3 regions of the Catellatospora sp. NPDC049133 genome follow, and region 1 is predicted to be linked to each of the others. Evidence: riboswitches for the same ligand, from Rfam matches in the RefSeq annotation. Region 1 holds a riboswitch; each other region holds the start of a gene.
The links. A riboswitch is a leader RNA that binds a small molecule or an ion and turns the genes downstream of it on or off. The one in region 1 is predicted to bind cobalamin.
Positions count from the first base shown of each region.

Region 1 (8,688 bases):
GTCGTCGCCGACCCAGGCGACGTGGCCGTCCGGCCGCAGGAGCACGGCGGGCACGTCGAGTTCTTCGCTGACGTCGACGACGTGGTCGACCAGATCCGCCCAGCCGTCGACCGACAGCCGGCCGGTCTGGTCGAGCAGCAGCCCGCGGCCCGCGTGCATCAGCCCGTACAGCCGCCCGCGCTTCAGCTCGACGTCGCGCAGCCGCCGGCCGAGCAGCTCGTGGCCGCCGCCGAAGTCGTAGCGGATCCCGATCCCGGTGATCTTCTCGATCAGGTGCCGGTTCACCTGCTCGAAGTCCATCAGCTCCGACATCAGCCGGCGCACCGCCTGCGGGCCCGGCTCGGTGGACATGAGCGTCATCTGCGCCCGGGTGTTGTTCAGCACGTCGGCCGCCACCGGGTGCCGTTCGGTGTGGTAGCTGTCCAGCAGTCCCTCCGGCGCCCAGCCGTTCACCTCGGCGGCCAGCTTCCAGCCGAGGTTGAACGCGTCCTGGACGCCCAGGTTGAGGCCCTGCCCGCCGGTCGGCGGGTGGATGTGCGCCGCGTCGCCGGCCAGCAGCACCCGGCCGACCTGGTAGCGCTCGGCCTGCCGGGTCGCGTCGCCGAACCGGGACAGCCAGCGCGGCGAGTGCACGCCGAAGTCGGTGCCGGCGATCGCCCGCAGCTGCTGCCGGAACTCGTCCAGTGTCGGGGCCGTCGTACGGTCCTCGGCCACGCCCTCGGCGGGCACCACGACCCGGTACACCCCGTCGCCCATCGGGCCGAGGCCGAACCGCTTCTGGGTCTGGCGGACCTCGGCGACCACGGCGGCCACCTCGTCCGCCGGCATGGTCGCCGCCATCTCGCCGAGCAGCGTCTCGGCCGTGGCGGGCTCGCCGGGGAAGCCGACGCCGAGCAGCCTGCGCACCGTGCTGCGGCCGCCGTCGCAGCCGACGAGGTAGCGCGAGCGCAGCCGCGTGCCGTCGGCCAGCTCGACGGTCACCCCGCGGTCGTCCTGGCTCAGCCCGGTCAGCTCGCTGCCGCGCCGGATCTGCGCGCCGAGTTCGGCGGCGCGTTCGGCCAGCAGGCGGTCGGTGGTGGGCTGCGGGATGCCCAGGACGTAGCCGTGCGCGGTGTCCAGCCGCTCCGGGGAGGGCTTGTCGATCCCGGCGAAGAAGCTGCCGAGCGGATACTTCTTGCCCTGTTCGAGGAACCGGTCCAGCAGCCCGCGCTGGTCCATGACCTCGATGCTGCGCACGTGCAGGCCCAGCGCGCGCACGTAGGCGGCCGGTTCGGTCTCCTTCTCCAGCACGAGCACCTGCACGCCGTGCAGCCGCAGCTCGCAGGCCAGCATCAGGCCGGTGGGCCCCGCCCCGGCGACGATCACGTCGATCATGAATTCCCCCTGACCGCACCGCGCGCCGCAGCAAGTGATGAAAGCGCGCGTACTTCGCGAATACCTGATTTCCGCAGGTTCTGGTGTCGGCTGGAGATTCTGCTGCATGACGGGGGTCTTGCCGCAAGACCGGGGGTGCGGTATACGTTAATAGTGGCAGGGAGAGTGTTCTTCTTGCCTTTTCTGTTGCCGGGGAGCAGCGCTCAGTCGTCGAGGCCCTGCTCGATGGCGTAGCGGACCAGCTCCACCCGGTTGTGCAGCTGCAGCTTGCCCAGCGTGTTCTGCACGTGGTTCTGCACCGTGCGGTGCGACAGGGTGAGCCGCTCGGCGATCTGCCGGTAGGTCAACCCCTTGGCGACCAGGCGCAGCACCTCGGTCTCCCGCTCACTGAGCCGCGGCGCGTCCGGGCCGTCCCCGGGCGCGGCCGCGAGCCTGCGGTACTCGCCCAGCACCAGGCCGGCGAGCCCGGCCGTGAACACCGCGTCGCCCTCGGCGGTGCGCCGCACCGCGTCCAGGAACTCCTCCCGCGCGGCCGACTTCACCAGGTAACCCGCCGCGCCGGCCTTGACGGCGTCGAGCACGTCCTGCTGCTCGCCGCTGGCCGACAGCACCAGCACCCGCACCTGCGGCAGGGCCGCGACCAGGCCGCGGATGACCTCCACCCCGGACAGGTCCGGCAGCTGCAGATCCAGCACGACGACGTCGGGGCGCACCGACGGGCCGATGCGCACCGCCTGCCCGCCCTCGCCGACCGCGGCCACCACCGTGTACCCGGCGTCGGTCAGGTCACGGGCCACGCCGTCACGCCACATCGGATGGTCGTCGACCACCATCACGTCCACCACGCGCGTCAGCCTAGCGGGGCAGCGGCACCCGCAGTTCCACCTCGGTGCCCTGGCCGGGCCCGCCGGTGATGGCGACCGCGCCGCCCAGGTCGCGGATGCGGCCCTGGATCGACTGCGCCACCCCGAGCCGTCCCGACGCCGCCGCCTCGGCGAGCCGGCCCGGTGCGATTCCCGGCCCGTCGTCGCGGACCGACACCGTGACCGCGTCCGGTTCCTGCTCGACCAGCACCCAGGCCCGCGCCTCGGGACCGCAGTGGACGGCCACGTTGTCCAGCGCGCTGCCGGCCGCCGCGGCGACCTCCGCCGCGACCGCCGCGGGCAGCAGCACCGCGGTCGCGGGCATGGCGACGGTGACCCGCGGGGAGCCGTACCGTCCCAGCAGCAGGCGCAGGTCCGCGCTGCCCGCGGCCGCCGCCTCGTCCTGCACGCCCACCAGCGAGCGCAGCACCGCCTCCTGCTCCCCGGCCAGCCGCCCCAGCTCCGCGGCCTCGCCGCCCAGCTCCGTGCCGCGCCGCTGCACCAGGGCGAGCACCTGCAGCACGGAGTCGTGGATGCCGCGGGCCAGCCGCTCGCGCTCGCGGGTCGCGGCGTCCAGCTCCACGGCCCGCTGCATCCGGGTCTCGGCGTCGTCGGTCAGCCGGGACACGTACCCCATGACCCCGCCCGCGAGCAGCAGCAGCACCGTGCCGTTCGCGGTCGCGGAGGTGATCTCGCCGCGCAGGAACAGATCGGCCGCGCCGAGGATCAGCGCGGCGATCCCGCCCGCCCGGCGGCCGCCGCGCAGCGCCCACACCAGCACCGCACCCGCGACCCACGCCATCGGCAGCGTCGGACCGCCCGAGGCCAGGCGTTCGGCGGACACGACCAGGTTGGACGCGAGCAGGCAGGCCAGGGTGACGACCAGGTCGGCCGCCAGCCAGGCCCGGTTGCGACCGGCGGGATCGTGGTAGCGCACGCCGGTGACGGCGGTCCAGGCGGTCATCGCCGCGAGCACCGCCCAGCCCAGCCAGGGCCGGGTGAAGTCGCGGAACCCGGCCAGCATCAGGATCGTGGCGTACACCAGCGCGGCCACCCGGAACACGGTGACGGCCCGCCACAGCGGCGCCTGCAGTCCCACCGGCGGTCTCCTTTCCGCAGCCGTCGAGCCGCGCCGAGTGGCCGTCCGGGATCACGCCGTCCGGGATCGCGGCGCGTCGGCCGCCCGGGTCGAGCGCACCCGGTGCCAGATCTCGTCCGGGCAGTACGCTACATCCCGGCGTCGCAGGTCGAACCGGCTCACCCGCCGGACCACGAGTTCGAGGAAGCCGTCCTCGACGGCGTACGGGTCGGCGCTGCCGGTCCAGAACGGAACGTGATCGCCGCGGTGGGACTTGTCCTTCGACGTGATCTGCAGGACCTCCAGGTGGTCCGGATACACACGCAGCACGACGAACGGCCGGTCCTTGGACCCGTCGCCGTCCCGGAACTCGATCTCACCCCACCAGATCTCCTGGGGTCGCGGGTCGGCCCACACGGTCGGGCGCTGCGGCGCGGCCTGCGTCCGGCGCGGCAGCTTGCGGTCGAGCAGCCGCAGCACGAAGTAGAACACCAGCGCCGTCGTGCCGGCGGCCACCGGACCGACCAGCGGCAGCGACGTCTCCAGCGTCAGCGGCTGCTTGCCGGCCGTGACCGGCGGCACCGTGCCGCCGAGATACCGCTGGTGCAGCAGCAGCGCCAGCAGCGCCAGGCCCGCGGACAGCGCCGACAGGACGCCCGCGCGGACCAGGTGGACGCGGTGCCGCGGGTACACCCGGCCACGCCCGGCGAACCGGACCACCAGGTACGCCACGATCGGGGACAGCGCCACACCCGCCCACCACGACGGGTACGCGGCGATCTGCGCAGGGTCTCGGACCAGCAGGAACGCCACGATCGCGGGCGAGGCCAGGACGGTGCCGGGCAGGGAGACGGCCAGACTCGCCAGCAACGGCCCCACCAGGAACAGCATCAGACACCCGCACCCAGATGGGTTGTCGCGCCGCGCCATCGGCAGTTCCTCCAGTTCGGACAATCACGTGATCGTAACGAGGTCGCCGGTGGAAGGGTCGCCGGAGGTGCCGCCCACCAGACGGCCCGGCCGTCCGAGCGGACCAAACCGGGGGAAACGCCACGGGCACGACAACTGTGAAAAGTGTCTAACATGGCGCGATGAGCGAACAGATCCACCAGCCGACGCCATCCGTGACGCCGCCGCCGCCGGCGCAGCCCGTCGGCCGTCCATGGTGGTTGCTCATCGGCGCCGGACTCGGTGCGATGGTCGCGGCCTGCCAGCTGGCGGTCCTCATCGGTCCGCTGCTCGGCTCCGTCCGGTACGCCCTCGGCCTGCCAGCGACCGGGCTCGCGATCGTCCTCGTCGCACAGCTGGCCGCCGTGGCTTCGGGATTCGCGGGCGGGTACCTGCTCGGGCGGCGAGCACCCGCGGCAGTGACCGGATCGGCGCTCGTGCTGATGCTGCTCGGCGTCGTGGCCGCGGCGCTGGCGGGTTCCGCGGCCATGCTGACGGTCGCCGTGCTGCCGGCAGGCCTAGGACAGGGAGCGGCGCTCGGCACGGGGGCCGGACTGACGGGCGAGGCAGGCGAGCGGCGGGCCCAGGTGCGACTGGGCCTCGGACTCGCCCTGTTCGGCGCGCTCGCGGTCGGAGCGCTGCTCGGCTGGTTCGCCACTCGCTCCCTGAGCTGGCGGTTGGCCTGCCTGGCGACCGTGCCGTCGGTCCTCGTCGCGCTGCTCGCGACGGTGGTCATCGCCGTGGCCACGTCGGCGCGGGGCACCCGGGCACCATGACACCTCGCGCCGACCGGTGACCTCGCCTGGCGCCGTTCTCGCCACGCCTGTCCGATGAGGCGCGGACCGCGGAACCGGCCGCGACCGCAAAGGGTCGCCGGGCATCAGCGATGCTCCGCTCGCGGTCGGCGCCGCCGCAAGGCGCGGCTCTACAGGCGGGATTCCAGGTCGGCGGAGACGTCGTGGAGCCACCGCAGCTGACCGGCGTAGTACTCCAGGGAGGCGGCCGCTTCGGCCGGTTCGAGCGGCGCGTACTTGACGCGCTCGACCTCGTGCAGTTTGGCCCGTTGCAGGGCCGGCAGCAACGCCTGCCGGTCGGCGAGCCCGTACGCGTCGGCGAACTGGCGAAGCCGCCTCGGCAGGTCGGGCAGGGGATCGAAGCCCGCTTCGCGTAGCTGCCCGGGTGGGCACAGCGGCACGAAACTCCACGCGGCCGCTGCCAGGTCGTCGAGCGGATCGACCGGCTGCGCGGCGTCCCAGTCGATGAACGCCACCGGGATTCCCGCCCGGTAGACGGTGTTCCACGGGCCGAGGTCACCGTGGGAGACGATCTGCCCCGGGCGGGGCGCACAGGGATGGAAGCGGTAGCCGGTGAGCGTCGGGCGGAACCCGGCTGCCGCGTGGTGCAGCCGCCTGATCAGCTTCGCCGCTTCGGTCAGGGCCCGGTCCGTGCGGGCGTACGCCGGCAGCCGGGCACCACGGCCGGGCTGCCACTGCGGATCCACCGCGACGTCCCCGGACAGGTACGTCAGAACCTCGCGACCGTCCTCGACACCCACCAACCGCGGCGAGCCGGCGAATCCGACCGACTCCAGATGGCCGAGAAACTCGTGGACCGCCGGGGACCACGAGCCCATCGGCCGGTGGACGTGGCCGCCGCGACGCACGATGCCGACGGTCATCCGGCCGCCCACCAGCGTTTCGTCACCGTACATCGGTCAAGTATCTCGGTTGTCGGCGGTAACGTGTCCGGTGGCACGAACTGTTGCGAGGTGCCTCGCCGCTGGGCGGGGAGAATCGGGAAGCCGGTGAGAATCCGGCACGGGCCCGCCGCGGTGACCAGGGAGCTGCCGCCCACGCGCTGTACGCGCAGCCACTGGCCTGACCGGCTGGGAAGGCGGGCGGAGGGCGTCGATCTGGGAGTCCGAAGACCGGCCTCGCGCCCACGGCCCCGGCCTGCCCGGAGCCCGAACGCAGCGGGAGCCTGCCCATGGACAGCGAGTTGTACGACGTCATCCACCGTCGCCGGGACGTGCGTGGACAGTTCACGGGGGCGGCGATCCCGGCCGAGGTGCTGGCCCGGGTCCTGGATGCGGCGCATGCCGCGCCCAGCGTGGGCCTGACCCAGCCATGGGACTTCATCGTGGTGCGTGACCGGCGGGTGCGGGAGGCGTTTCATCAGCACGTACACCGGGAACGTGAGGTGTTCGCCGCCACGCTGGACGCCGAGGCCGCCGAGCGGTTCGCCCGGATCAAGATCGACGGGGTGCTGGAGTCGACGCTGTCGGTCGTCGTGACCTATGACGCCGACCGCGGGGCTCCCGCGGTGCTGGGACGGCACGCGATCGCCGACGCCGGACTGTACTCGGTCTGCCTGGCCATCCAGAACCTGTGGCTGGCGGCCACGGCGGAGCAGCTGGGCGTCGGGTGGGTGTCGTTCTACCGCGAGGAGTTCCTGCGGGATCTGCTCGCCATCCCGGCCGGGATCCGCCCGGTCGCCTGGCTCTGCCTCGGCCCGGTCACCCATCTCGAAGCCGTGCCCGACCTCGAACGGCACGGCTGGCGCCGCCGTCGGCCGCTGGACGAAGCCGTCCACACGGACCGGTGGACACCGCGCTGAGCGTGGCGGTCACAGGATGAGGTCATCGCACTCGGGACCGGGCGTCAGGAAGCTCACGTCGTGACTCGACTGCTGCAGCCGGGAGACGCCCAGCACGGAGAAGCGCAGCTCCATTCCCCCGAGCAGGCGTTTACGGCAGGGCTCGTCGTCAGGTGTCCGAATCCGCAGCGTGAACACCACGACGAACTCGGCTCCGGGGCCGATCGCGGCCGGGAAGGGGCGGAGATCGCCGCCGGCGGTCTCGATCCGCGCGTCCTCGATGGTGATGACATCCGAGCCGTCGTCGATGCCCTCCACCGTGACCGGCAGCGCACTCGGGTTACGCATCGAGAATCGCACCGGGTATCGGAGGTCGGGGCCCAAGGCATAACTCATGTCCATCTCACTGCTTCCGGTCCGACGATCTGCCGGCCGCGGACCGTCGAGGACGAGACCGCCGGGTGCCAGCTCGTAGAACCGAGCCACCACCTGCCACGTGCCGCCGACCAGCAGCACCAGCACGACGGCCCCGATCCGCAGCACGGTTGCCCACCCTGGGTCCCGCCTGGGCATGGGTGTGACGTCGTGCCGAGAGGGTCGCCCGGCCGCGGCCACAACGGATCGACCTCCGGCATCACCTGAAGGGCGGAGTTCCGGTGCGCCGAGGCGTCGGCCGGGACCGGAGTCTCTTCCGCGGCACCAGTCACCGCCGCAGCCTAGACATGGTCGGCGGATTGCGTCGTCCCTGCTGAGGCTGTGATGAGCACGGTGTGCTTGCGTACGCGGAAGCTGCCGCCGGCATCGATCCGGGCCTGGACGTGGTTACGGGCCGCGGCGAACTGCTCCGGCGTGAGCGGTTCGGACGACAGGCTGGCGAGATAGGTGAGGACCGGGTCGGGGTTGGGGACTTCGAGGTCGCCGTGGTAGCGCTGGACCGAGACGTCGGCGAAGAGGCGCGCCATGTAGCCGGGACCGGTCTCGGCGGTGAAGTCGTTCTGGGTGGCGTGCAGGGTGAGATCGGGACGACCGATCGCGGGTCCGACGGCGTTGAGTTCTTCGAGGTGGTCGCGGCCGTTCACGGCGACCGCGAGCCGACCGCCCGGACGCAGCACCCGGGCGAACTCGCGCAGCGCGGCAGCCGGGTCGTCCAGGTGGTACAGCATGTGGTTGGCGATCACGGTGTCGAAGGTCGCATCGCCGAACGGCAGGTGCGTCGCGTCGCACTGCTGCACGTGCGCCTTTGGGACGGTGCGCAGCTGCTCGCACATGGCGGCGGAGAAGTCCGTCAGCGTCAGCCGGGCCCCTCTCGCGACGTGGTCGACGTGGGTCCACAGTTCGCCGGTGCCGGCGCCGACTTCGAGCACGTCGCCGACCAGCGGGAGCCGTTCGCCGAGCCAGGAGAACCAACTCTGCGGGTTCGTGCCGTAGGCATGCAGCGCGATCCGAGCGGTGAGGTTGCCGGTCGTCGTCGCGTACTGGCTGACGGCATGTGTGGACGGCGTCGGGACCATCGCTGCATCGTAGGCGGAGCTGAGTTCCGGCAGGGGGCACCTCGCTCGGGCGGTCGCGGGGTGCCCCGTCGCCGCTCAGGCCTGCTTGGTCTCCCAGAAGATCTTGGAGATCTCCTCGATCTTGCCCAGCAGTTGCTCGGCCACGGCCGGGTCGGCCTGACCCTTGGTGCCGGCGGCGCCGGACAGCTTGGTGGCCTCGTTGAACAGCTGGTTCAGGTTCGGGTACTTCTCGAAGTGCGGGGCCTTGAAGTAGTCGGTCCACAGCACCCACAGGTGGTGCTTGACCAGCTCGGACCGCTGCTCCTTGATGATCAGAGCC
Region 1 covers NZ_JBEZDT010000021.1:80,289-88,976, reverse strand. Annotated here, with positions in the region: gene rox (rifampin monooxygenase) at 1-1,374, opposite strand, end outside; gene AB0B35_RS23720 (response regulator transcription factor) at 1,578-2,207, opposite strand; gene AB0B35_RS23715 (DUF5931 domain-containing protein) at 2,230-3,336, opposite strand; gene AB0B35_RS23710 (hypothetical protein) at 3,388-4,269, opposite strand; gene AB0B35_RS23705 (hypothetical protein) at 4,407-5,039, shown strand; gene AB0B35_RS23700 (phosphotransferase) at 5,189-5,974, opposite strand; cobalamin riboswitch at 6,013-6,214, shown strand; gene bluB (5,6-dimethylbenzimidazole synthase) at 6,250-6,879, shown strand; gene AB0B35_RS23690 (hypothetical protein) at 6,889-7,401, opposite strand; gene AB0B35_RS23685 (class I SAM-dependent methyltransferase) at 7,575-8,369, opposite strand; gene sodN (superoxide dismutase, Ni) at 8,445-8,688, opposite strand, start outside.

Region 2 (11,557 bases), on a different contig from region 1:
CGGAGTGACGGGTTCGATCCCGCTTCGACGGGTAGATTGCGCGTTATGAGTATTTTGACCGCAGACGACATCGCACTGCTCAACGAGCCCCAGCTCGCCCACGTGGGCGTGGTCGACTTCGACGGCTCGCCGCACGTCACGCCGGTGTGGATCGACACCGACGGCGAGCACATCCTGTTCAACACCGCCAAGGGCCGGGTGAAGTACAACGCCATGGTCCGCGATCCGCGGGTCGGCATCTCCATCGTGGACAAGGCGAACGACTACCGCACGCTCTGGGTGAAGGGCGACGTCGAGTTCGTCGAGGAGGGCGCGGACGCGCACATCGACAAGCTCGCCTACAAGTACCTCGGCAAGGACAGCTACCCGTGGCGCAAGGCCGACGAGGTGCGCGTGATCGTCAAGGTCACCCCGACCGTCCGGCTCGCCCAGGCCTGACCGCTCATACGGCCTGCTCAGCGCCTATCGGGCGTTAGGAAGGGCACCTTCTGCAACGCGGAGCGTTGTGAAGGTGCCCTTCCTTTCATGAGGGGGTGGTTCGGTGCCGGAGGGGCGTTCGGATGGGTCGGTGACGGCAAGTGGACAGGCGCCCATCTATGCGGGTGGGCGGGTCCGAAGCTCCGGCAACAGACGCGGTCGGCGCGTCTGCCCCTCAGTACCGGAGGACCCGACCATGAGACTCACCCTGCGCCAGCCGGCCCGCCGCCGGACCGGGGCCGCGCTCGCCGTGGCGGCCTGCCTGGCCGTCTCCGGCGGGCTGTACGCGCTCGGGCCCGGCACGGCCGGCGCGTCCAGCCACCGCGAGGCGCCCCTCATCGCGCTCGACCCCGCCGTCGACGCGACCGACCTGTACGCCTTCGTCAGCCCGGACCGTCCCGGCTTCGTCACGTTCGTGGCGAACTGGGTCCCGTTCCAGGAGCCGAACGGCGGCCCGAACTTCCACCCGTTCGCCACCGACGCGCAGTACCTGATCAATGTGGACAGCGACGGGGACGCGCGGCCCGACGCCCGCTTCCGGTGGACGTTCAAGAACGTCGACAAGCGCGGCAACTCCACCTTCCTGTTCAACAACGGGCCGGTGACCTCGCTCGACGACGAGAACCTGCTGTTCAAGCAGACGTACACGCTGGAGTCCTCGTTCAACGGCGAGGCCTTCCGCACCCGGGCCAGCAACGTCGCCGTCGCACCCTCGCGGGTGGGCCCGGCGTCCATGCCGGACTACGGCGCGCTGCGCGAGCAGGCCACCGTCAAGCTGCCCGGCGGCTGGCGCATCTTCGCCGGGCAGGCCGACGACCCGTTCTTCCTGGACCTGCGGGTGTTCGACCTGCTGTACGGCGGCGACCTCAGCGAGACCGGGCAGGACACGCTGGCCGGGTACAACGTCAACACCATCGCGCTGGAGGTGCCGTTCAAGGACGTCGCGCTGCGCGGCGACGGCGCGCGCAACCCCGTGATCGGCGTCTGGACCACCACCGAGCGGCCCCGGGTGCGCATCACCGGACGCACCGGCGACCCGCGCAGCGGGGACCGGGTGCAGGTCTCGCGGCTGGGCAACCCGCTGGTCAACGAGGTCGTCGTGCCCGCCGGGCTCAAGGACGCGTTCAACGCCTCCCGCCCCGACGGCGACGCGAAGATCCCGCAGCTGGTCAAGCGGGTGACCGAACCCGAGGTGCCCAAGCTGATCGAGACGATCTACAACATCCCCGCACCGGCCACCCCGCGCAACGACCTGGTCGAGATCTTCCTGACCGGGATCACCACCAAGGCCGACGGTCCGATCAAGGCGGACCTCAACTCGCAGCTCAACAACGCCGACGTGAACCCGTCGAAGTTCCGGCCGTCGGAGATGCTGCGGCTGAACCTGTCCGTGCCGATCACCGCCGACCCGAACCGCCTCGGCGTCATCGGCGGCGACCTGCAGGGCTTCCCGAACGGGCGGCGGCTGGCCGACGACGTCGTCGACATCGAGCTGCAGGCCCTGGTCGGCGCGGCCCAGACCGGCCAGATCGTGGACGCGCTGGCCGCCGGGGACAAGGTCGACGCCAACGAGAACGCCTTCGGTGACACGTTCCCGTACGTGGCCCTGCCCAACGCGGTCGGGGTCAACACGGCCGGCACGGGCGGCGGCAACCCGGCCGCACCGGCCTCGGTCGACGCCTCCCCGGCGTCGGCGTCCTCCGGCGTCGAAGGGGGCATGTCCACCGGAGGCGCCATGGCGATGGTCGGCTCCTCCGTCGCCGGCGGCCTCGGCCTGCTCCTCTTCGCGGGCTGGTGGATGCGCCGCCGCAACCGCCCCGACACCCACACCCACGGCCCCGACCAGCCCGCCCACACCCACTGAGGAAAGGAAGGGCACCGTCGGCTCGCGTAGCGAGACGAGCAGCAGTTCGGCTCAACGCTCCGCGTTGTAGAAGGTGCCCTTCCCATCGCTGATCTTGTGAAAGGGGAGGTAGACATGTGGCGACGGATCATCGCGGTGGGTGTCACCGCCGCGGCGCTGCTCGGGCTCGGGGGCGCGTTCGGCGCGGGGCCCGAGCCGTGGACCGCCGAGTCCGCGTACGCCCAGGGCGACCCGCTGGTCGAGTCGATCGAGCAGGCGCAGGCGCGGTTGCGGGACGTGCCCGGCGACTGGACCACCTGGGCGGCGCTGGGCAGCGCGTACGTCGAGCGGGCCCGGATCACCGGGGACCCCGGCTACTACACCCGGGCCGAGGGCGCGCTGCGCGAGTCGCTGCGCCTGCACCCCGGACCGTCCGCCGCGGACCGGGATGCCACGGACCGGGACGCCACGGCGTCGGGCACCGCGGGCGGCGGCAACGACGCGGCGCTCGCCGGGCTGGGCGCGCTGGCCAACGCGCGGCACGACTTCGCCCAGGCCGAGCGGCTGGCCCGGCAGGCGATCGCGGGCAACCCGTTCAGCGCCGACGCGTACGGGGTGCTGACCGACGCGCTGACCCAGCTCGGCCGGCCCGCCGAGGCGACCGAGGCGGCGCAGCGCATGCTCGATCTGCGGCCGGGCCTGCCCGCGCTGTCCCGGGCGGCATACGACCTCGAACAGCACGGCCGGGTCGAAGAGGCCCGCGAGCTGTGGACCCAGGCGCTCGCCACCGCCATCGCGCCCGCCGACCTGGCCTTCGTCCACCACCAGCTCGGCGACCTGGCCTGGCACGGCGGCGACCTGGTCGCGGCCCGCGCCGCGTACGAGGCCGGCCTCGCCGCGGACGCCGCTTACCTGCCGCTGCGCCACGGGCTCGCCCGCGTCGACGCGGCGAGCGGCCGCACCGCCGAGGCGCTGGCCGGATACGCCGCGCTGACCGCGGCCTCGCCGACCCCGTCCCTGCTGGTCGAGCACGCGCTGCTGCTGCGCTCGCTCGGCCGCGCCGCCGACGCCGAGGCGCAACTGGCCCTGGCACAGGCCGCCCTGGACCTGCTGGCCGCAGGGGGAGGCGCGGACGACCTCGCCGCCGCCGAGCTGGCCCTGGCCCGCGGCGACCATGCCACCGCGGTGCGCCTGGCCACGGGCGAGTGGCAGCGGCGCAAGCACACCGACGTCGCCGACACCCTCGCCTGGGCGCTGCACCAGGCCGGACGGCACCGGGAGGCGCTGCCCCTGGCCCGTGCCGCGGCGGCGCTCGGCGCGCGCAGCGCGCTCCACGCGTACCACCTGGGAATGATCGAACTCGCCCTCGGCGACCGTGCCGCCGGCCGCCGCGACCTCGCGCGGGCGCTGCGGCTCAACCCCCACTTCTCCCCGGTCGACGCACCCGCCGCGGCGCGCGCCCTGGCCTCGGCAGGTGCCTGATGAATTTCATGATCCGCCGTACCCTGCCCGTCGTGGCGCTGGCAGGGGTCGCGCTCGCGCTGCTGCCCGCCCCCGCGTCCGCGCACCCGCTCGGCAACCTGTCCATCAACCAGCTCGTCGCGCTGACCCTGCGCCCCGACGCCGTCGACGCCACCACGATCCTCGACATCGCCGAGCTGCCCACGCTGCAGCAGCGCAGCACGGTCGACACCTCCGGCGACGGCGTCGCCGACGCGCCCGAGCTGCGTGCGCACGCCGCGGCCGCCTGCGACGCCTTCGCCCGGGATCTGGTGGTACGCCTCGACGACCGCCCCCTGACCTGGACCGTCCACTCGGCGGGGATGACCCTCGAACCGGGCTCCGCCCGCCTGGCCACCAGCCGGATCACCTGCACCCTGAGCGTCCCCGCCCGGCTGGACCGCCCGGCGGCGATCACCGTCCACAACGGGCACCTCGCCGACCGCGTCGGCTGGCGCGAGATCACCGCCACCGGCGTCGGCATCGACCTGCCCGACTCACCCGTGCCCGCCCGCAGCACGACGAACGAACTGCGCGACTACCCCGTCGACCTGCTCGGCTCCCCGCTCGACGTCCGCGACGCCCGCCTGCCCGCCCGTCCCGCCGCAGTGCCACCCGGCGCACCGAACGGCCTCACCTCGGCGGTCGCACCGGACCTGGGCGCGCCCGCCCGGCCCGACGACCCCGCGCCACTGCGCTGGGCCGCCTGGGCGCAGCAGCAGGTCCTCGACACGGTCGGCGCGGACCGGCTCACCCCGCTGGTTGGGCTGCTCGCCGTGCTGCTCGCCCTGGTGCTCGGGGCAGGTCACGCGCTGCTTCCCGGCCACGGCAAGACCGTGATGGCGGTATACCTCGCCGGCCGCGCTGGCCGTCCCCGCGACGCGCTGACCGTCGGCGCGACCGTCACCGCCACCCACACCGGCGGCGTCATCGCCCTGGGCCTGCTGCTCACCGCCGTCTCCGGCCTGACCGGACAGACCGTCCTCGGCTGGCTCGGCCTGGCCAGCGGCACCATCGTCATCACCGTAGGCCTCGCCATGCTGCTGGCCACCCTGCGCCGCAGGCCCGGTCACACCCACACCCACGACATCTCAGACCACGACCATGCCCACTCCCATGGCACGTCCGGCCACGACCACGACCACGGCCAAGGCCACGACCATGCCCACTCCCATGGCACGTCCGGCTACGACCACGACCACGGCCAAGGCCACGACCACGACCACGGCCAAGGCCACGGCCACGGCTACGGCTACGACCACGACCATGCTCACGGCCATGCCCACGGCCATGCCCACGGGCATGTGCATCGGCATGGTCTGTTCGGCCGGGTGCACTCTCACGGCGGCTCCCATGCTGCCGAGGGCACGGGACGTGGCCGGTTCGGGCTCGGCGCGATCGGGGTGGCGGCGGGCCTGGTGCCCAGCCCGTCCGCCCTGGTGGTGTTGCTGGGCGCGATCGCATTGGGCCGGACGGGCTTCGGCATCCTGCTCGTGCTCGCCTACGGGCTGGGTATGGCGGGCACGCTCACCGTTGCGGGCCTGCTGCTGCTCAAGGTCCGCGATCGTTGGTCGGCGCGATTCGAGCGGTTCCGGCGGCTCCGGCTGGCCGGGCCGTACGCCGCGAGCGCGATGGTGCTGCTCGTCGGCGTCGGCCTCGCCGCACGTGCCGCGACGCTGGTGGTCTGATCGCGGCACGCTGCCGCCGACAAACCAATCATGCAGGCGCGCTCGGGGCGGCATCCTCGACGTTGTGAATGCCGAAAGCTGGTCCTGCTGCTACGTGCTGTTGGAGAACCGGACGCCTGCGGAGGTGGCGGCACTGCTGGGCGGTCACCTGTCCGACGTCTTCAGATCGGAACGGGAGGCCGCCGCCGAGTCGGCGCCCTACCCGTCGGTGGGGCCCGCCGCAGTGGGCTGGACGGTGCTGATCGATCCGCACTTCTCCCTCGGTGACTCCGACGCGCAGCTGGGGCGATGGTCGGTGGCGGGTCGGGTGGTGCGGCTGGAAGTGATCGAGCGGGAGTTGTTCAGCCACGCCCTGGTCTGCGCCGACGGGGTCGTCGCGTGGGAGGTGTCCTTCGAGGGCGAACTCGACGAGCGCCCCCTCGCGAGCGAGAGGTTGCCGTACGACCTGGAGCAGTTGGCGGCGACGATCGGCCCGGACGGGGATGCCGAGACGTGGTACCGCGTGCCGATAGCGGCGGCACAGCTGGTGACCGGCTGGGACCTGGGCTGGGAGGAGGCGGGCCCCTACCGCTCCTACAGGGAGATCGTTCCGGACCGGGCCGGTCGGTCTGCCGATGTGCCTTAGGGTGCGCGCCGACCAGAAGGATGCCGAGGGCGGGCTGCTTGCCTTGCCGGCCGTGTGCCGATCAAGCAGTTTGCGCAGCGGCGGCCGTCCATCTGCTCGGGCGGTGCCGATTCTCCGAGTGGTGGCCCGGCTCGGCCCGGTGTGATCAGCGATCGGGCCCGGCCTAGGGCCGCAGGTGGAAGGAGTTGCGGCGAGGAAGCCGGGCGGCGTCCACGTAGCTCGGCGGGATGAACTCGGGCCGCCGGTCGTGGCCGACCCGGACCTGCCAGTCGTCGTGGTGGACGACGCGGTGGTGGTGCCCGCACAGGAGCACGGCGTTGTCGAGGTCGGTGGGACCGCCGTCGGCCCAGTGCCGAATGTGGTGCCCCTGGCACCAGCGAGGCGGTCGGTCGCAGCCAGGAAAGGCGCAGCCCTGGTCGCGGAGGACGAGCGCTCGGCGCAGGGCCCCGTTGATGAGTCGGCGGGTCCGGCCGAGGTCGAGAAGCTGCCCGTCGCCGCCGAGCACCGCGGGAATGACCTGGGCGTCGCAGGCTATGCGCCGGACGGTCTCAGGAGTGAGCGTCGTGCCGTTGTCGAGCAGCCCTGCTCCGGTGCGTTGCGCGAGGTCGTCGTAGTCGACGGTGATCACGAGCTGAGGACGGTCGCCGCCGTTGTCGGGCAGTTCGCCCGAGGCGAGCACACGGCGGCAGATCTCGGTGAGGGCGTCGGCCCGCCGTTGACCCGCGGTGCGCATGTCCCGAGCGCTTTCAGGCGCGCGGTGCCCGGCGGCGTTTGAGCCTTCGACGGGGTCGCTGTCGCTCGCGATGGCACCGCCGAGGGTGACGTGGGCGCGGGTGTGGTCGACAGCACCAGGGCGGGAGAGGGGGTCGAGGGCGGCGGTGACCACGGCGGCGGCTTCGGTGTCGAGCCAGCCGGTCAGGCGCACCCGCCCGCTGCGGTCGGCGACAAGGGTCAGCGTGCGGGTGGCGTAAGCGCGTTCCTCCTGCGCGGCCAGTGTCTCGCGTTCGTGCCCCTCAGCGGTGTCGGGGGCGACGTGGGTGAGAATGCGCTCGCCGAAGCGGCGGAGCACGGACGGTTCGAACTGGGCCGCGAATCCGATCAGCGCGGTCTCGGCCTTCGCTGCGGTCTCCAGGCCCACCTCGGAGGGAAGCGCGGCGATAGCCTGAGCGATGACAGCGGCCTGCTCGGTGTTGACGGTTCCGGCGGCGAGGGCGTCGGCGGTGGTGGGGAGGCGGTCCAGCGCGCGGGCGAGTTCCACGGTCTGCTTGGCCGTGCGTATGCCGATGCGCCAGTGTTCACGCAGCCAGACCGCGGTGCTGGAGGCACCGTGGGCGACGGGGACCGCACGGGCGTCGAGTTCGCGGACCAGCGACAGTTCCACCGCCGCCAGGCGTTCCCGCAACGCTCGTACCGAGTCGAGCGAGGTGATCAGCTCGACGTCGGTCAGGGGCCACACAGGCGAGTCGACGCAAGCGGCGACCGATCGCCCCGCCTGCGCCAATGCCTCCCGCATGGCTCCATTTTAGAACCGGTGTACGACAAAAATCCACGAAGTTGATCGATCAACAGATGGCTTTGGTGGCGACCGCCAGAGGCGAGCTGTTCGATCATCCCGGCACTCTATGGCACGTCGGCCGAGGTGGCGGACCCGTGCCGGCCGCGCCTGCGGCGGAGGGCGAAGCCGATCCAGGAGGTCAGCACTACCAGCCCGGCCAGCACCTGCAGCGGCACGGTGAACCGTTCGGGGTAGACCACGCCGGTCAGGTACGTGTCGATGAAGCCGCGGGACAGGCCCTGCTCACCGGCTTCGCGGCGGGCCCAGTCCTCGACGTAGGTCAGGGGGCAGTCGAGGCCGAGGACGACCGTGGCGAAACCCCAGCCGGCGGCGATCAGGTGCGGCCAGATCAGCCACGGCCGCCACCAGGCCAGGAAACCGCCCGCGACGACGTACGCGAGGAACGCGAAGTGCACCACCATGGTCAGCCCGGCGAGCCACTGATAGGCCATGCTCCATTATCTGCCGCTAGGATCGCTCTCGGCGGCAGGGAGGAACTCGGGGAAGAGCCGAGACGGTCCCGCCACTGTGACCGGGGAGCCCGTCCCCACCCCGTCGGAGAGATCCGAGGCCACCGCAAGGGAAGGCCCGGGGCCGGGCGTCGATCCGGGAGTCAGGAGACTCCGGCCGCCGCATCGACTCTGCTACCGGGGCGCGGACCCCGACAGGAGGTACGCGGCCATGACGGCTGTCCAAGGTCTGCTGCTGTCCACTGCGGACACCGAGCTGCTCGCCGCCCGGGCGTCGGGTGCGCCCTGGCGCATCGGCAACCCGGCCCGGCTCGACGCCGGTGACGTCCCCGAGTTGCTGCGGGGCGTCGGCTTCGCGGTGGTGCGCCTGCTCGGCGGCCGCCGCACCTGGCCGGATGGGCTCGACGCGGTGCTCGCCGGCGGGCTGCCGGTGGTGGTGCTGGGCGGGGAGGCGCTGCCCGACGCCGCGCTGCAGGCCGAGTCGACCGTGCCCGCCGGGGTGGCCGGGGAGGCGCTGGCGTACCTGGTCGAGGGCGGTGCGGACAACCTGCGCGAGCTGCACCGGTTCCTGTCGGACACGCTGCTGATGACCGGCGAGGGCTTCGAGGCGCCGCGGGCCACGCCGGAGTTCGGCGTGCGCCCCGGCCCGGCGCACGAGGCCGGGCGGCCGACCGTCGGGATCGTCTACTACCGCGCGCACGAGCTGGCCGGGAACACGGCGTTCGTGGACACCCTCGCCGGGGCGCTGCACGACGCGGGCGCGAACGCGCTGCCGGTGTACTGCGGTTCGCTGCGCGGGGTGTCGGACGGGCTGCTTGACCTGCTGCGGGGCTGCGACGCGCTGATCGTGACGGTGCTGGCGGCGGGCGGCACCACCCCGGCGGACGCGAGCGGCGGCGGGGACGACGAGGCATGGTCGGTGGCGGCGCTGTCCGAGCTGGACGTGCCGGTGCTGCAGGCGCTGTGCCTGACCTCGTCGCGGGCGGTGTGGCAGGACTCGGACGCGGCGCTGAGCCCGATGGACGCGGCGATGCAGGTGGCGATCCCGGAGTTCGACGGCCGCCTGATCACGGTGCCGTTCTCGTTCAAGGAGCCGGGCCCGGACGGCATCGGCGTGTACGCCGCCGACCCGGAGCGGGCGGCCCGGGTCGCGGGCATCGCGGTGCGCCAGGCGAGGCTGCGGCACGTGCCGAACGAGCACAAGAAGCTTGCGATCGTGCTGTCCAGCTACCCGACGCGGCACTCGCGGGTCGGCAACGCGGTCGGTCTGGACACCCCGGCCAGCGCGGTGGTGCTGCTGCGGGCGCTGCGCGAGGCGGGGTACGACCTGGGCGACGGCGCGCCTCTGGCGCCATGTCACAGCCCGGAGGACGGGGACGCGCTGATCCATGCGCTGATCGCGGCGGGTGGGCACGACGTGGAGTGGCTGACCGAGGAGCAGCTCGCGGCGGCCCCGGCCCGGGTCCCGCTGAACGATTACACCCGATGGTTCGCCACGCTGCCCGCGAGCCTGCGCGACGGCATCGTCGCCGCGTGGGGCGAGCCGCCGGGCGAGCTGTACGTGGACCGGGGCGAGATCGTGCTGGCGGCGCTGCGCTTCGGCAACGTGCTGCTGATGATCCAACCCCCGCGCGGCTTCGGGGAGAACCCGGTCGCCATCTACCACGACCCGGACCTCGCGCCGAGCCACCACTACCTGGCCGCGTACCGGTGGCTGGACCAGGAGTTCGGCGCGGACGCGGTGGTGCACCTGGGCAAGCACGGCACCCTGGAGTGGCTGCCGGGCAAGGGGCTGGGCCTGTCCCGCGAGTGCGCGCCGGACGCGGTGCTCGGTGACATTCCGCTGGTGTACCCGTTCATCGTCAACGACCCGGGCGAGGGCACCCAGGCCAAGCGGCGCGGGCACGCGGTGATCGTGGACCACCTGGTGCCGCCGATGGCCCGCGCGGAGACGTACGGCGAGATGGCGAAACTGGAGCAGATGCTCGACGAGTACGCCACCGTGCAGGCCCTCGACCCGACGAAACTGCCCGCGGTGCGCGCCCAGATCTGGACCCTGATCCAGGCCGCCCAGCTCCACCACGACCTGCACCAGGCCGACATGCCGGGCGAGGACGACTTCGACGACTTCATCCTGCACGTCGACGGCTACCTGTGCGAGGTCAAGGACTCGCAGATCCGCGACGGCCTGCACGTCCTCGGCGGCGCGCCGGAAGGCGAGGCGCGGATCAACCTGGTGCTCGCGGTGCTGCGCGCCAACCAGGTGTGGGGCGGCGTGCGTGGGGCGCTGCCGGGACTGCGGGCGGCACTGTGCCGCCGGTACGGGCTGGACGAGCGTGCCCTGCTGGCCGAGCCGGGTGCCGTGGCGGCCGTGCCCGCGGACCTGACCGACGTCGCCGACGGCCCGGCCCGCACCGGCGCGGACGCCGTCGACCTGATCGAGGGCGTGGCCCGGCGGCTGGTGATCGGCAACGAGACGCTGGGCTGGGAGCCGTCGAAGGTCCCGGCGGTCGTCGCCGAGGTGCTGGGCGGCCCGGACGACGCCGTGGAGGCGGTGCTGCACTTCGCCGCGACCGAGGTGGTGCCGCGGCTGGACGCGACCGTGGACGAGGTGACCGCGGTGCTGAAGGCGCTCGACGGGCGCTACGTCGCGGCGGGGCCGTCCGGCTCGCCGACCCGTGGCCTGGTCAACGTGCTGCCGACCGGGCGCAACTTCTACTCCGTCGACCCGAAGGCGATCCCGTCGCGCAACGCGTGGGACGTCGGGGTGGCACTGGCGGACTCGCTGCTGGCCCGGCACCGGCAGGACACCGGCGAGTGGCCGCGCACGGTCGGGCTGACGGTGTGGGGCACGTCGGCGATGCGCACCCAGGGCGACGACATCGCCGAGGTGCTGGCCCTGCTGGGTTGCCGCCCGACCTGGGACGACGCGTCGCGGCGGGTGACCGGGTTCGCGGTGGTGCCGCCGGCCGAGCTGGGCCGGCCGCGAGTGGACGTGACGGTGCGCATCTCCGGCTTCTTCCGGGACGCGTTCCCGCACGCGGTCGCGCTGATCGACGACGCGGTGCGGGCGGTGGCCGAGCTGGACGAGGCCGACGAGGACAACTTCGTGCGCGCGCACGCCCGCGCCGACGAGGCCGAGCACGGCGACCGGCGGCGGGCCACCACCCGCATCTTCGGTTCCAAGCCGGGGGCGTACGGGGCCGGCCTGCTCCCGCTCATCGACGCCCGGAACTGGCGCGACGACAAGGACCTGGCCGAGGTGTACGCGGTCTGGGGCGGCTACGCGTACGGCCGCGACCTGGACGGCAGGGCCGCCCGCGAGGACCTGGAACGGGTCTACCGCCGGGTCAGCGTCGCCGCGAAGAACGTGGACACCCGTGAGCACGACATCGTCGA
Region 2 covers NZ_JBEZDT010000002.1:45,277-56,833, reverse strand. Annotated here, with positions in the region: gene AB0B35_RS02535 (DUF6510 family protein) at 1-8, shown strand, start outside; gene AB0B35_RS02530 (PPOX class F420-dependent oxidoreductase) at 46-438, shown strand; gene AB0B35_RS02525 (DUF4331 domain-containing protein) at 674-2,341, shown strand; gene AB0B35_RS02520 (hypothetical protein) at 2,456-3,802, shown strand; gene AB0B35_RS02515 (sulfite exporter TauE/SafE family protein) at 3,802-5,508, shown strand; gene AB0B35_RS02510 (hypothetical protein) at 5,573-6,133, shown strand; gene AB0B35_RS02505 (DUF222 domain-containing protein) at 6,297-7,646, opposite strand; gene AB0B35_RS02500 (DUF2784 domain-containing protein) at 7,754-8,140, opposite strand; cobalamin riboswitch at 8,142-8,331, shown strand; gene cobN (cobaltochelatase subunit CobN) at 8,370-11,557, shown strand, end outside.
Region 2: another riboswitch for cobalamin. It lies ahead of cobN (cobaltochelatase subunit CobN); the one in region 1 lies ahead of bluB (5,6-dimethylbenzimidazole synthase).

Region 3 (11,557 bases), on a different contig from region 1:
AGACCGCGTCGGGCTCGGGCAGCCCGGCCAGGCAGTCGGGCGCGCCGCCGCCGACGAGGCGTACGCCGAGACCGGCCGTGTTGGCGGTGATCAGGGGCAGGGCCGCCGGGTCGCGTTCGACGGCGAGCACCGCCGCGCCGAACCGGGCGCACTCGGCGGCGACCGAGCCGGACCCGGCTCCCACGTCCCAGACCAGATCACCGAGGCGCGGGCCGAGCCGGGCGAGCACGTACGCGCGTACCTCCGCCTTGGTGATCATCGAGTCGCGGTGGGCGTAGGCGGCTTCGGGCAGCGCCCACCCGGCGGGCCCGGGGCCTGCCCCGGCGATCCAACCGGGCCGTGGACCGAGCTGCGGCCGGTCCGGGTCCAGCACGAGCACGACGTTGGGGTCGGCCCAGGTCCCCGCGGCCGCGTCCGCCGCCTCGACGGTGACCAGCCGCTCCTGCGCCGTACCCAGCCGCTCCGCGACCACCAGCGTGCGCGGCCACCCGGCCAGGGCCGCGCCCAGCTCGGCCGGACCGCCGCCGGGCGCGGTCAGCACCGCCACCTTCGGGTACGCCCGGCAGACGTTGACCGCCCGCCGCAGCCCGCCGGCGGGTGATGATCCGTTTTTGTGGACGCCCGCTGCCCCTATCGGGGCGTCCTCCAGCGTCCACAAAAACGGATCATCGCGCAGCGCGGAGGCGGCAGCGGCGCCGTCGCGGCCATGCGCCGACACGACGAGCGCGTCGTCCCAGGGCAGGCCCGCACGGGCGAACGCGGCCGCGACGCTGGACACCGCCGGGATCACCACCGGCTCGACCCCGGCCCGGCGCAGCGCCGCGACGATGCCGAAGAACCCCGGATCGCCACTGGCCAGCACCACCGCCTCGCCGTCATGCGCCGCCACCCGCGCCACCACCGGCGCGACCGGTCCCATGACCAGGCACTCCGCGGCCACGTCCAGCCCGGACAGATGCCGCGCACCCCCGGCGACCAGCGTCGCCCGCGCCAGCGCCGCACCGGCGGCCGCGCTCAGCCCACCGCCGTCGTGACCCACGACCGTCACCCGCCGCATGTCGCCGACCCCGGGATCTGCTCGGCGGTCGCCGGCCGGCGAACACCGCCCACCCGAGCGGCGTGCCCGGCCGGACGCCGCCCACCCGTCATCCAGCGCATGAGACCCACTCCGGCCTGGTCGCCGCCACGACCGTCCTGCCCGTGAAGTCCACCATCGCGACCTCGGCCCGCAGCGCGCCCTTGCCGAACCGCACCAGCACATCACGCACCCGCCCGCACAGCACGTCACCGGCCGCGCGCAGCAGCCCCGCCGCCTCCCACAGCTCGTACGCATGCCTGGCCGTGTTCGCCCCGTCGACCTGCTCGGCCAGCTCCGCCGACCCGCCCACCGCCGTCGTGACCTGCCCCAGCAGCACGGTGTCCACCGCCGACCGGGTGTAGTGCGTCATCAGCACCCCGGCGGCGAGTTTGGTCAGCTTGCCGGCCATGCCGACGAACACCACCCCGGTCATGCCCCGCTCGGCAGCCGTCCGCAGCGCAGCCCCGGTGAAGTCGCCGACCTCGACGAAGCACACCTCGGGCAGGTCCGGCAGCAGCGCCATCGCACCCGCCTCGGTGCGCCCGCCGGTGCACAGCACGATCGTCTGCTCGCCCTGCGCGGCGGCGACCTGCACGGCCTGCATCACGCTGGCCCGCCACGAGGCGGTGGAGAACGGCCGCACGATGCCGGTGGTGCCCAGGATCGAGATGCCGCCGAGGATGCCCAGCCGTCGGTTGGTCGTCTTGCGGGCCATGCGCTCGCCGTCCGGCACGGAGATCACGACCTCGATCCCGCGTCCCCCGGCGGCCTCCGCCACCGCCTGGGTGATCATCTGACGCGGCACCGGGTTGATCGCCGGCCCGCCCACGTCCAGCCCCAGACCCGGCCTGGTCACCGTGCCGACGCCGTCCCCGCCGCGCAGAGCCACGCCCGCGCCGTCCTGCCACCGCACGGTCGCTGTCAGCCGCGCTCCGTGCGTCACGTCCGGGTCGTCACCCGCGTCCTTCACCACGACGGCACGAGCCACGTCACCGTCCAGCACCGACTCCGCTACAGCGAAGGTGACCCGCCGTCCCGACGGCAGCGCCACCTCGACCCACCGCGGGGGAACGCCGCCGACCAGCAATTCCGTGGCCGCCTTCGCAGCCGCGGACGCGCAGGTCCCGGTTGTCCACCCGGTCCGCAGCGCCGTCGGGCGATCTTTCGCGGTCCGGGGGAGATCGGGTTCCCGCAGCTCCGGCACATCTGTTCCCGTCTCGGCGGCCACGCGGCGGGTCCGGCCACGGGAAGCCGGCCCTGCGCCGGGCGACTTCCTCGGCAGCTCCGCTCCGTGCCGGTTCGTCGCGGCAGGAACGCCGGCCGCGCCCGGGGCGGCCGGCTCAGCCACCGCAGGAACGCCGGCCGTACCCGGGGTGGGCGGCTCAGCCACCGCAGGAACGTCGGGTTCGCCCGGGGCGGGCGGCTCAGTCACGGCTTGCTCGCAGGGCGGCGCGGGCGGCCGGGTCGGCCCGGCGGAAGCCGTGGAAGTGGCCGGGGTGGTAGAGGTGGCTGCGCGTGCCGCCCGCCTCGCCGAGCGCCGGCCCGACCAGGAACAGCGTGTGCTTCCAGAGCTTGTGCTCCTTGACCGCCGCCTCCAGGGTGCCGACCGTGCAACGCACGATCAGCTCCTCCGGCCAGGTCACCCGGTAGGCCACCACCACGGGCGTTTCCGCGGCGTACCCGCCCGCCAGCAGCTCATCCGCGAGCTGCCCGGACCGGGCCGCGGACAGGAACACCGCCATCGTCGCGCCGTGCGCGGCGAACGCGCGGACCGACTCCCGCTCCGGCATCGGAGTCTTGCCGCCCTCCAGCCGGGTCAGCACCACCGACTGCGCCACCTCCGGCACGGTCAGCTCCCGCTGCACCGCCGCGGCGGCCGCCGTGAACGACGACACCCCAGGGATCACCTCGGTCGGCAGGCCCAGCTCGCGGCACGCGTCGAGCTGCTCGCCGAGCGCGCCCCACAGCGCCGGGTCGCCGGAGTGGATCCGCGCGACGACCAGGTCGCGCTCGGCGGCCTCGCGGTACAGGTCGAGCGTCTGCTCCAGGGTCAGCGCCGCCGAGTCCACGATCCGCGCCCCCGGCCGGGCGTGCCCGAGCACGTCCGGGTGGACCAGGCTGGCCGCCCAGACCACCACGTCGGCGGCGGCGATCGCGGCCGCGCCACGCAGGGTGAGCAGGTCGGCCGCACCGGGCCCGGCTCCGATGAAGACGACCTTCACAGCTTTCCTCCTCGTGCGTCCCGGCGGCCCGGCACCAGCACCGCCGACAGGTACGGCGCCTCGACCGCCTCGGCCAGCGGGGCCACGCTCTCCCCCGGCAGCCCCAGCCGGGTGCCCAGCACCGCCTCGTCCAGCCGCCCGGCCTCCTTCACCGCGCTGACCACGTCCGCCAGGTGGCGGCCGCCCTTGTACGCGACCACCGTCCCGTCCTGCGCGTACGCCAGGGCGGCCGGCAGTGCCGTCGCGCCCCGGGCCAACGGCACCAGCACCAGTGGCTCCATGCCCTCGGCGAGCGGTACCCCGGCCGCGGCGGCGAGCGCCTGCATCGCGGTGATCCCGGGTGCGGTCTGCACGGCCACCTCGGGCAGCAGGGCGCGGACGGTCGCGGCGAGATAGCCGAAGGTCGAGTACACGTTGGGGTCGCCGATGGTGGCGAACGCGGCGGTGCCGCCGGTCTCGCGCAACCAGTCGGCGACGCGCTCACCGGCGGCGTCCCAGTGGGACTCGCGACGGCGCGCGTCGTCGCGCTCGTTGAGGGCGAACACCAGCCGCTCGACGCGGTCGTGGCCGGCGTGCGCGCGTACCGTCGCCTCGGCCCGGCCCTGCTCGGCCACGTCCATCACGGGCACGAACACCCGGCCGGCCTCGCGCAGCAGCCGCACCGCCTGCAGCGTCACCAGTTCCGGGTCACCGGGACCGACCCCCACCCCGATCAGGCGCATGCGGCACGCACCATCCGGCGCGCGAAGTCCGGGTGCCCCGCCCAGTGCAGGTGCAGGTACGACGCGTGCACCCCGCCCTGGACGAAGCCCTCGGCGGACCGGCCGCGCCACGCCCACGCGGGCGACGGCCCGGCCTCAGGGGTCACGGCGGTGCGGTGGAACTCGTGCCCGGTGACCCGGGTGCCCGCGTCGGCGAGCACGCTGCCGGACACCGCGACCGCGTCGCGGTAACCCAGGGTGAGCCGCTCGGTCATCACCGCCGCGGCGTCGAGCACCCCGCACATCTCGCGCCCGTCCAGCGACCTGGCCAGCCACAGCAGCCCGGCGCACTCGGCGGCCACCGGCGCGTTCGCGACGGCGAGTGCCCGTACCGCGTCGCGCAGCGGCTTGTTGGCGGCCAGCTCGTCGCCGTACACCTCGGGGAAGCCGCCGCCGACCACCAGCCCGGCGGTGCCCCGCGGCAGCGCCTCGTCGCGCAGCGGGTCGACGTGCACGACCTCGGCCCCGGCCGCGCGCAGCAGCTCGGCCTGCTCGGCGTAGCCGAAGGTGAACGCGGGCCCGCCCGCGACCGCGATCACGGGCCGGTCCCCGGCTGCCTCAGCCGACGGTCCGTCCGCTTCGAGCCCGGCCTGCCGGACTCCGGCCGCCTCGGCCGCTGCCCGAACGGCCTCGGCCGCCGACCACGGCGTCACCGCCAGTGGCGGCGCGCTGTGCGCCACCGCCAGCACCTCACCGAGGTCCACCCCATCCTCGACCAGCGCGCCCATGGCCCGCACCGCGTCCACCGCCGCGCCGCTGCGCTCGGCGGCCGGCACCAGCCCGAGGTGCCGGGACGGCACCGCGACCGCACCGGCGCGCCGCAGCACGCCGAGCACCGGCGTGCCGACCTCCTCGCAGGCCTCGCGCAGGATCTGCTCGTGGCGATCCGAGCCGACCCGGTTGAGCACCACCCCGGCCAGCCGCACCGAGCCGAACGAGCGGAACCCGTGCAGCAGCGCGGCGACCGACCGGCCTTGGCCGGTCGCGTCCACCACGAACACCACCGGCGCGTCCAGCAGCCGCGCCACGTGCGCGGTCGAGCCGAAGTCGCCCTCCCCCGACCGGCCGTCGTACAGGCCCATCACGCCCTCGACGACCGCCACCTGCGCACCGGTGGCCCCGTGCGCGAACAGCGGCGCGACCAGGTCCTCGCCGACCAGCGACGGGTCCAGGTTGCGGCCGGGCCGCCCGCAGGCCAGCGAGTGGTAGGTCGGGTCGATGTAGTCCGGGCCGACCTTGAACCCGGCCGCGGTCATGCCGCGCGCCGTCAACGCCGCCAGCAGCCCCGTCGCCACGGTCGTCTTGCCATGCCCCGACGCCGCCGCGGCCACCACGATCCGAGGTGTGTTCACCATGAACTGTCCGTTCGCGACTGCGGGGCTCGCTTCACCATTCGATCCCCGCCTGGCCCTTGCGTCCCGCGTCCATCGGGTGCTTCACCTTGCCCATCTCGGTGACCAGGTCGGCCAGTTCCAGCAACGGCGGCGCGGCGTACCGGCCGGTGATCACGACATGCTGGGAGCCGGGGCGGGTGCGCAGGGTCTCGACCACGTCGGCGGTGTCCACCCAGCCCCAGTGCATCGGGTAGGTGAACTCGTCGAGCACGTAGAAGCCGTACCGCTGCGCCAGCAGGTCGCGCTTGACCTGGGCCCAGCCTTCGGCCGCCTCGGCGGCGTGGTCGCGCTCGTCGCCGGGCCGGGCCAGCCACGACCAGCCCTCGCCCATCTTGTGCCAGGTCACCGACGCGCCTGTGCCGGACTCGTCGTGCGCGCGGCCCAGCGCCCGGAACGCGGCCTCCTCGCCGACCCGCCACTTGGGACTCTTCACGAACTGGAAGACCGCGATCGGCCAGCCCACGTTCCAGGCCCGCAGCGCCATGCCGAACGCCGCCGTCGACTTGCCCTTGCCGATCCCGGTGTGCACGGCCAGCACCGGGGACCTCCGGCGCTGCCGCGTGGTGAGCCCGTCGTCGGGCACGGTCTCCGGCTTGCCCTGCGGCATCAGCGGCCTCCACTCGTCTGCGTCATGCCGCCCTCCGGCGGTCCCGGCGGGCCACCCCGGCCAGCCCTTGCGCGGTCACCTCGGCCAGCGGCACATGCTCCGCGCCGAGCCGCACCGCCAGGCGGGCGGCGAGTCCGAGCCGCACCACCCCCGACTCGCAGTCCACGACCACGGCCGACACCCCGGTCGCGGCGAGCCCGCCCGCGATGCGCATGGCCTCGCCGACCGGGTCGGGTCCCGCAGTGGCCCGGCCGTCGGTCACCAGCACCAGCAGCGCGCGCCGGTGCGGGTCGCGCAGCCGCTCGACCCGCAGCGTGTGCGCCGCCCGGCGCAGTCCCGCGGCCAGCGGGGTACGCCCGCCCGTGGGCAGCTCGCGCAGCCGCGCCGCGCCGGCCTCCACGCTGGACGTCGGCGGCAGCGCCAGCTCCGCCTCGCTGCCCCGGAAGGTGACCAGGCCGACCTTGTCACGCCGCTGGTACGCGTCGAGCAGCAGCGACAGCACCGCGCCCTTCACCGCGCCCATGCGCTGCCGGGCCGCCATCGACCCGGAGGCGTCCACGCAGAACAGCACCAGGTTCGACTCGCGCCCCTGCCGCACCGGCTCGCGCAGGTCGGCCGCGACCAGCCGCAGCGGGCCGCCGGGGGTCCGGCCCCGGGCGTGCTGCCGCCCGGCCGCCGCCCGCACGGTCGCCGCCAGGTGCAGCGCGGCCAGGGTGCCGCCGGGCACCCGCGCGCCGACGGTCCGACCCATCCGGGTGTACGCGGGTGAGCGCCGCCCCGCCGCACCCTCCCCCACTCCCTGCACCGCGAACAGCCGCGCCCGCCGTGGCGTCGCCGCCTCGGCGTGCTGCTGCCCCGCCGACGCGTAACGCCCCTCGTCGGCCCCGTCCCGCTGCCGGGTGTCCCCCTGCGGCACCGGCCGCGGCGGCGTGCCGCCCTCGTCCGGGGCCGCACCGCGGGGCCCGCCCGGCCGCGGACCGCCGTCCGGACCGTCGTCGTCCGGGCCACCGTCGGGCCCGTCGTCCGGACCGGAGCCGTCCGGCCCGTCACCGTCCAGGTCGGCGTCACCGTCGAGATCGGCCTTCGGGGCGCCCTCGCCGCCCGCCGCACGGTCCTGGTCGCCGGGAGCACCTGGGCCGTCGTGGGAGCCGTCGGGTTCAGCCGGCGGGGGTGCGCTGTTCAACGCGTCCTCCAGGGCCTGCTCGTCGAGGTCCGGGGCGTCGAACGGGTCGCGCCGGCGGCGGTGCGGCAGCGCCAGCCGGGCCGCGTCCCGCACGTCCTGCTCGGTGACCCGGCCGCGGCCGTGCCAGGCGGCCAGGGCCAGCGCGGCGCGGGCCACCACCAGGTCGGCCCGCAGCCCGTCCACCTCGAACGCGGCGCACACGTGGGCGATGCGGGTCAACTCCGCGTCAGGCAGTTCCACCGTGGGCAGCCGCCGCCGGGCGGTGTCGATGCGCTCGGCCAGCTCGGCGTCCGCCTCGGCCCACCGCGCCGCGAACCCGGCCGGGTCGGCCTCGTACGCCAGCCTCCGCCGCACCACCTCGACCCGCTCCTTCGGCTCACGCGGGGCGCGCACCTGCACCGCCAGCCCGAACCGGTCGAGCAGCTGCGGGCGCAGCTCGCCCTCCTCCGGGTTCATGGTCCCCACCAGCAGGAACCGGGCGGCGTGGCGCACCGAGACGCCGTCGCGCTCCACGTACGCCTCGCCCATCGCGGCGGCGTCGAGCAGCAGATCCACCAGGTGGTCGTGGAGCAGGTTCACCTCGTCGACGTAGAGCACGCCGCGGTGCGCCCCGGCCAGCAGGCCCGGCGAGTACGCGGCCTGCCCGGCGGTCAGCGCCCGTTCCAGGTCCAGCGCGCCGACCAGCCGGTCCTCGGTCGCCCCGACGGGCAGCTCGATCAGCCTGGCGCGCCGGACAATGACCCCCTGACCGGCGGTCTTACCGGCGCTGTGCGGCCCGTCCGGGCACGCGCCGTACGGCGACGCCGGGTCGCAGCCGAACCGGCATCCGGCGACGACCTCGACCTGCGGCAGCAGCCCGGCCAGGGAACGGACCACGGTGGACTTGGCGGTGCCCTTCTCGCCGCGCACCAGCACCCCGCCGATGGCGGGCGAGACGGCGTTGAGCAGTAGGGCGAGCCTGAGGTCGGCGAGGCCGACGACGGCGGAGAACGGGTACAGCGGGGTCAAAGCCCGCTCAGGCACGAGCCCATGCGCGAGTCCTCTCCGCGGGTTTCCTCGCCCGCGAAATCCGGTGAAGTGACGCCGTGCGGCGTCGTGAGCGGCCGGAGTGTCCTGGCTCCCGGATCGACGCTTCCCCTCGGCCTTCCAACCGTGTCAACGGCCGTGGCCTGGTGCCGAAACGGCGCGCGTCGTGAGACGGAGCCGCTCGGGAGGGGTCGCTCCCCGGTGACAGTGGCGGGACCGCCCCGGACTCGCACCGGGTTCCTCCACTGCCGCTCACCGGCCATCGTGACGGACGCGGTGCGCCGCGTCAAAGCGGGTCGCCCGTACGGAGGCATGTGTCACGCCCCGGCGGGCCCGACATCAGCACGTAACAATTAACTTCGATATTGCTATGTATCGTTGTCTTCCGCTAGCTTCCAGGGAAACTCTCCGGCGATCCGGCGCCAGAAGCGCTCGGCGCCGGGTGGACCTTGGGAGGATCCTGTGCGGAATTCACTACGAACGGCGCTGCGCGCCGGCGCCATCGCGCTGGCCGGCGCCATGCTCGCCCTGGGCTCGGCCGCCGTCCCGGCGCAGGCCGCGCCGAGCCCGGACGGCACGATCACGCCTCAGGTCGTCGGCGGGACCCGGGCCGCGCAGGGCGAGTTCCCGTGGATGGTGCGCCTGTCCATGGGCTGCGGCGGCGCGATGTACACCCAGAGCCTGGTGCTGACCGCCGCCCACTGCGTCGGCGCGACCGGCAACAACACCTCGATCACGGCCACCTGGGGCGTCGTCGACCTGCAGGACCCGACCCGCACCACCCGCACCTCGAACTACGTGTACCGCGCCCCGGGCTACAACGGCACCGGCAAGGACTGGGCGCTGATCCGCCTGTCCAGCCCGATCACCACGGCCCCGCTGCTGAAGATCGCCACGGACACGTCGCTGCACAGCGGCAACTTCGACGTGATGGGCTGGGGCGCGGCCACCGAGGGCGGCGGCCAGCAGCGTTACCTGCTCAAGGCGCAGGTCCCGTTCATCACCGACACGCAGTGCCAGAGCGCCGGCGGCGACTACTCCGGCCTGGTCTTCAACGAGGAGATCTGCGCGGGCAACTGGAGCTCCGGCGGCGTCGACACGTGCCAGGGCGACTCCGGCGGCCCGATGGTCAAGAAGAACGCCTCCAACGAGTGGATCCAGGTCGGCATCGTGAGCTGGGGCATCGGCTGCGCCCGCCCGCAGAACCCGGGCGTGTACACCGAGGTCCGCTACTTCGCGACCGACATCTACAACGCGGCGGTCTCCCTCGGCGGGGCCCCGGGCGGCGTCTCCGTCACCGGCCCCGGCAACCAGTCGACCGTCGTCGGCACCGCCGTCACCCTGAACAGCACCGCCTCGGGCGGCACCGCGCCGTACAGCTGGTCGGCCAGCGGCCTGCCGGCCGGCACCTCGATCAGCGCCTCGACCGGCCAGATCACCGGCACGCCGACCACCGCGGGCACCTACACCGTGACCGTCACCGCGACCGACAGCGCGAGCAAGACCGGCACGGCCTCGTTCACCTGGACGGTCAACCCGGTCGGCAGCTGCGCCGCGGCCACCAACGGCACCGACGTGAGCATCCCGGACAACAACAGCACCGGGGTGTACAGCAACATCACGATCTCCGGCTGCACGGGCAACGCCGGTTCGTCGTCCAAGGTAGAGGTGCACATCGTGCACACGTACAAGGGTGACCTGATCGTGGACCTCGTCGCACCGGACGGCTCGGTGTACAACCTGCACAACCGGTCGGGCGGCAGCACCGACAACATCGACACCATCTACACGGTGAACCTGTCCTCCGAGGTCAAGAACGGCACCTGGCGCCTGCGCGCCCGCGACGCCGCCTCGATCGACACCGGCTACATCAACTCCTGGACGCTCACCCTCTGAGTCCGTCGCACCATCCCCGGGCCCGGCTCCGCGACCAGCGGAGCCGGGCCTGCTCCCGACCCGCCTCCACCGACCCCCTCGGAGGTAACCCGTGCGCAGACTCGCGCTCGTCCTCACCACCCTGGTCACCGGCGTGGCCCTCACCGTGCCCGGCCCGGCCGGTGGCGCGCCCGCCGACGACTTCACCCTCGCCGGCTCCCAGCAGTACCTGGTCACCGGCCCGCAGACCTTCGCCGACCGCGACGCGGTCGCCCGCACCGGAGCGGCGATCGACCTGATCGAGCACGGCAAGATCTACATCACCGCGAACACGACCGAGGCCGACCGCATCCGCCGCCTGGGCTTCGGCCTGGAGCTGCTGCCCCCGCCGTCCTCGCGGGTCACCGGGCCGAACGCGGTCCCGCTCGACTTCCCGTCGGCCGACGGCGGCTTCCACAACTACGCCGAGATGAACACCGAGATCAACCAGATCGTCGCCGACCACCCGACGCTGGTCCGCAAGTCCGTCATCGGCACCTCGTACGAGGGCCGCCAGATCGTCGCGCTGAAGATCTCCGACAACGTCGCCACCGACGAGAACGAGCCCGAGATCCTGTTCAACGCGCACCTGCACGCCCGCGAGCACCTCACCGTCGAGATGGCGCTCTACCTGGCCAACCTGTTCACCGACGCGTACGCCACCGACAGCCGGGTCAAGGCCGTGGTCGACTCGCGCGAGATCTGGATCGTGCCGGACCTCAACCCCGACGGCGGCGAGTACGACATCGCCACCGGCTCCTACCGCTCCTGGCGCAAGAACCGCCAGCCGAACTCGGGCAGCTCGGCGGTCGGCACCGACATCAACCGCAACTTCGGCTACAAGTGGGGCTGCTGCGGCGGCTCCTCGGGCAGCCCGTCGTCGGAGACCTACCGCGGCCCGTCGGCGTTCTCCACCCCTGAGGCGTCGGTGCTGCGCGACTTCGTGCTGTCCCGCCGCGTCGGCGGTGTGCAGCAGATCAAGGCGAACATCGACTTCCACACGTACGGCGAGCTGATCCTGTGGCCGTTCGGGTACACCACCGCCGACACCGTGAACCCGGGCATGACCACCGACGAGCGCAACACGTTCGCCACCATCGGCCAGCAGATGGCGGCGACCAACTCCTACACCCCCGAACAGGGCAGCGACCTGTACGTCACCGACGGCGACATCACCGACTGGCTCTGGGGCGACCAGCGCATCTGGACGTACACCTTCGAGATGTACCCGAAGTCGTCCAGCCCTGGCTTCTACCCGCCGGACGAGGTCATCGCGGCGCAGACCTCCCGCAACAAGAGCGCCGTGCTGCTGCTGTCCGAGTACGCCGACTGCCCGTACCGGGCCATCAACAAGCAGGCCCAGTACTGCACC
Region 3 covers NZ_JBEZDT010000002.1:29,010-40,566, forward strand. Annotated here, with positions in the region: gene cbiE (precorrin-6y C5,15-methyltransferase (decarboxylating) subunit CbiE) at 1-1,153, opposite strand, end outside; gene AB0B35_RS02430 (cobalt-precorrin-5B (C(1))-methyltransferase) at 1,146-2,306, opposite strand; gene cobM (precorrin-4 C(11)-methyltransferase) at 2,503-3,300, opposite strand; gene cobI (precorrin-2 C(20)-methyltransferase) at 3,297-4,022, opposite strand; gene AB0B35_RS02445 (cobyrinate a,c-diamide synthase) at 4,013-5,416, opposite strand; gene cobO (cob(I)yrinic acid a,c-diamide adenosyltransferase) at 5,448-6,062, opposite strand; gene AB0B35_RS02455 (putative cobaltochelatase) at 6,085-8,268, opposite strand; cobalamin riboswitch at 8,352-8,514, opposite strand; gene AB0B35_RS02460 (trypsin-like serine protease) at 8,734-10,167, shown strand; gene AB0B35_RS02465 (M14 family zinc carboxypeptidase) at 10,313-11,557, shown strand, end outside.
Region 3: another riboswitch for cobalamin. It lies ahead of AB0B35_RS02455 (putative cobaltochelatase); the one in region 1 lies ahead of bluB (5,6-dimethylbenzimidazole synthase).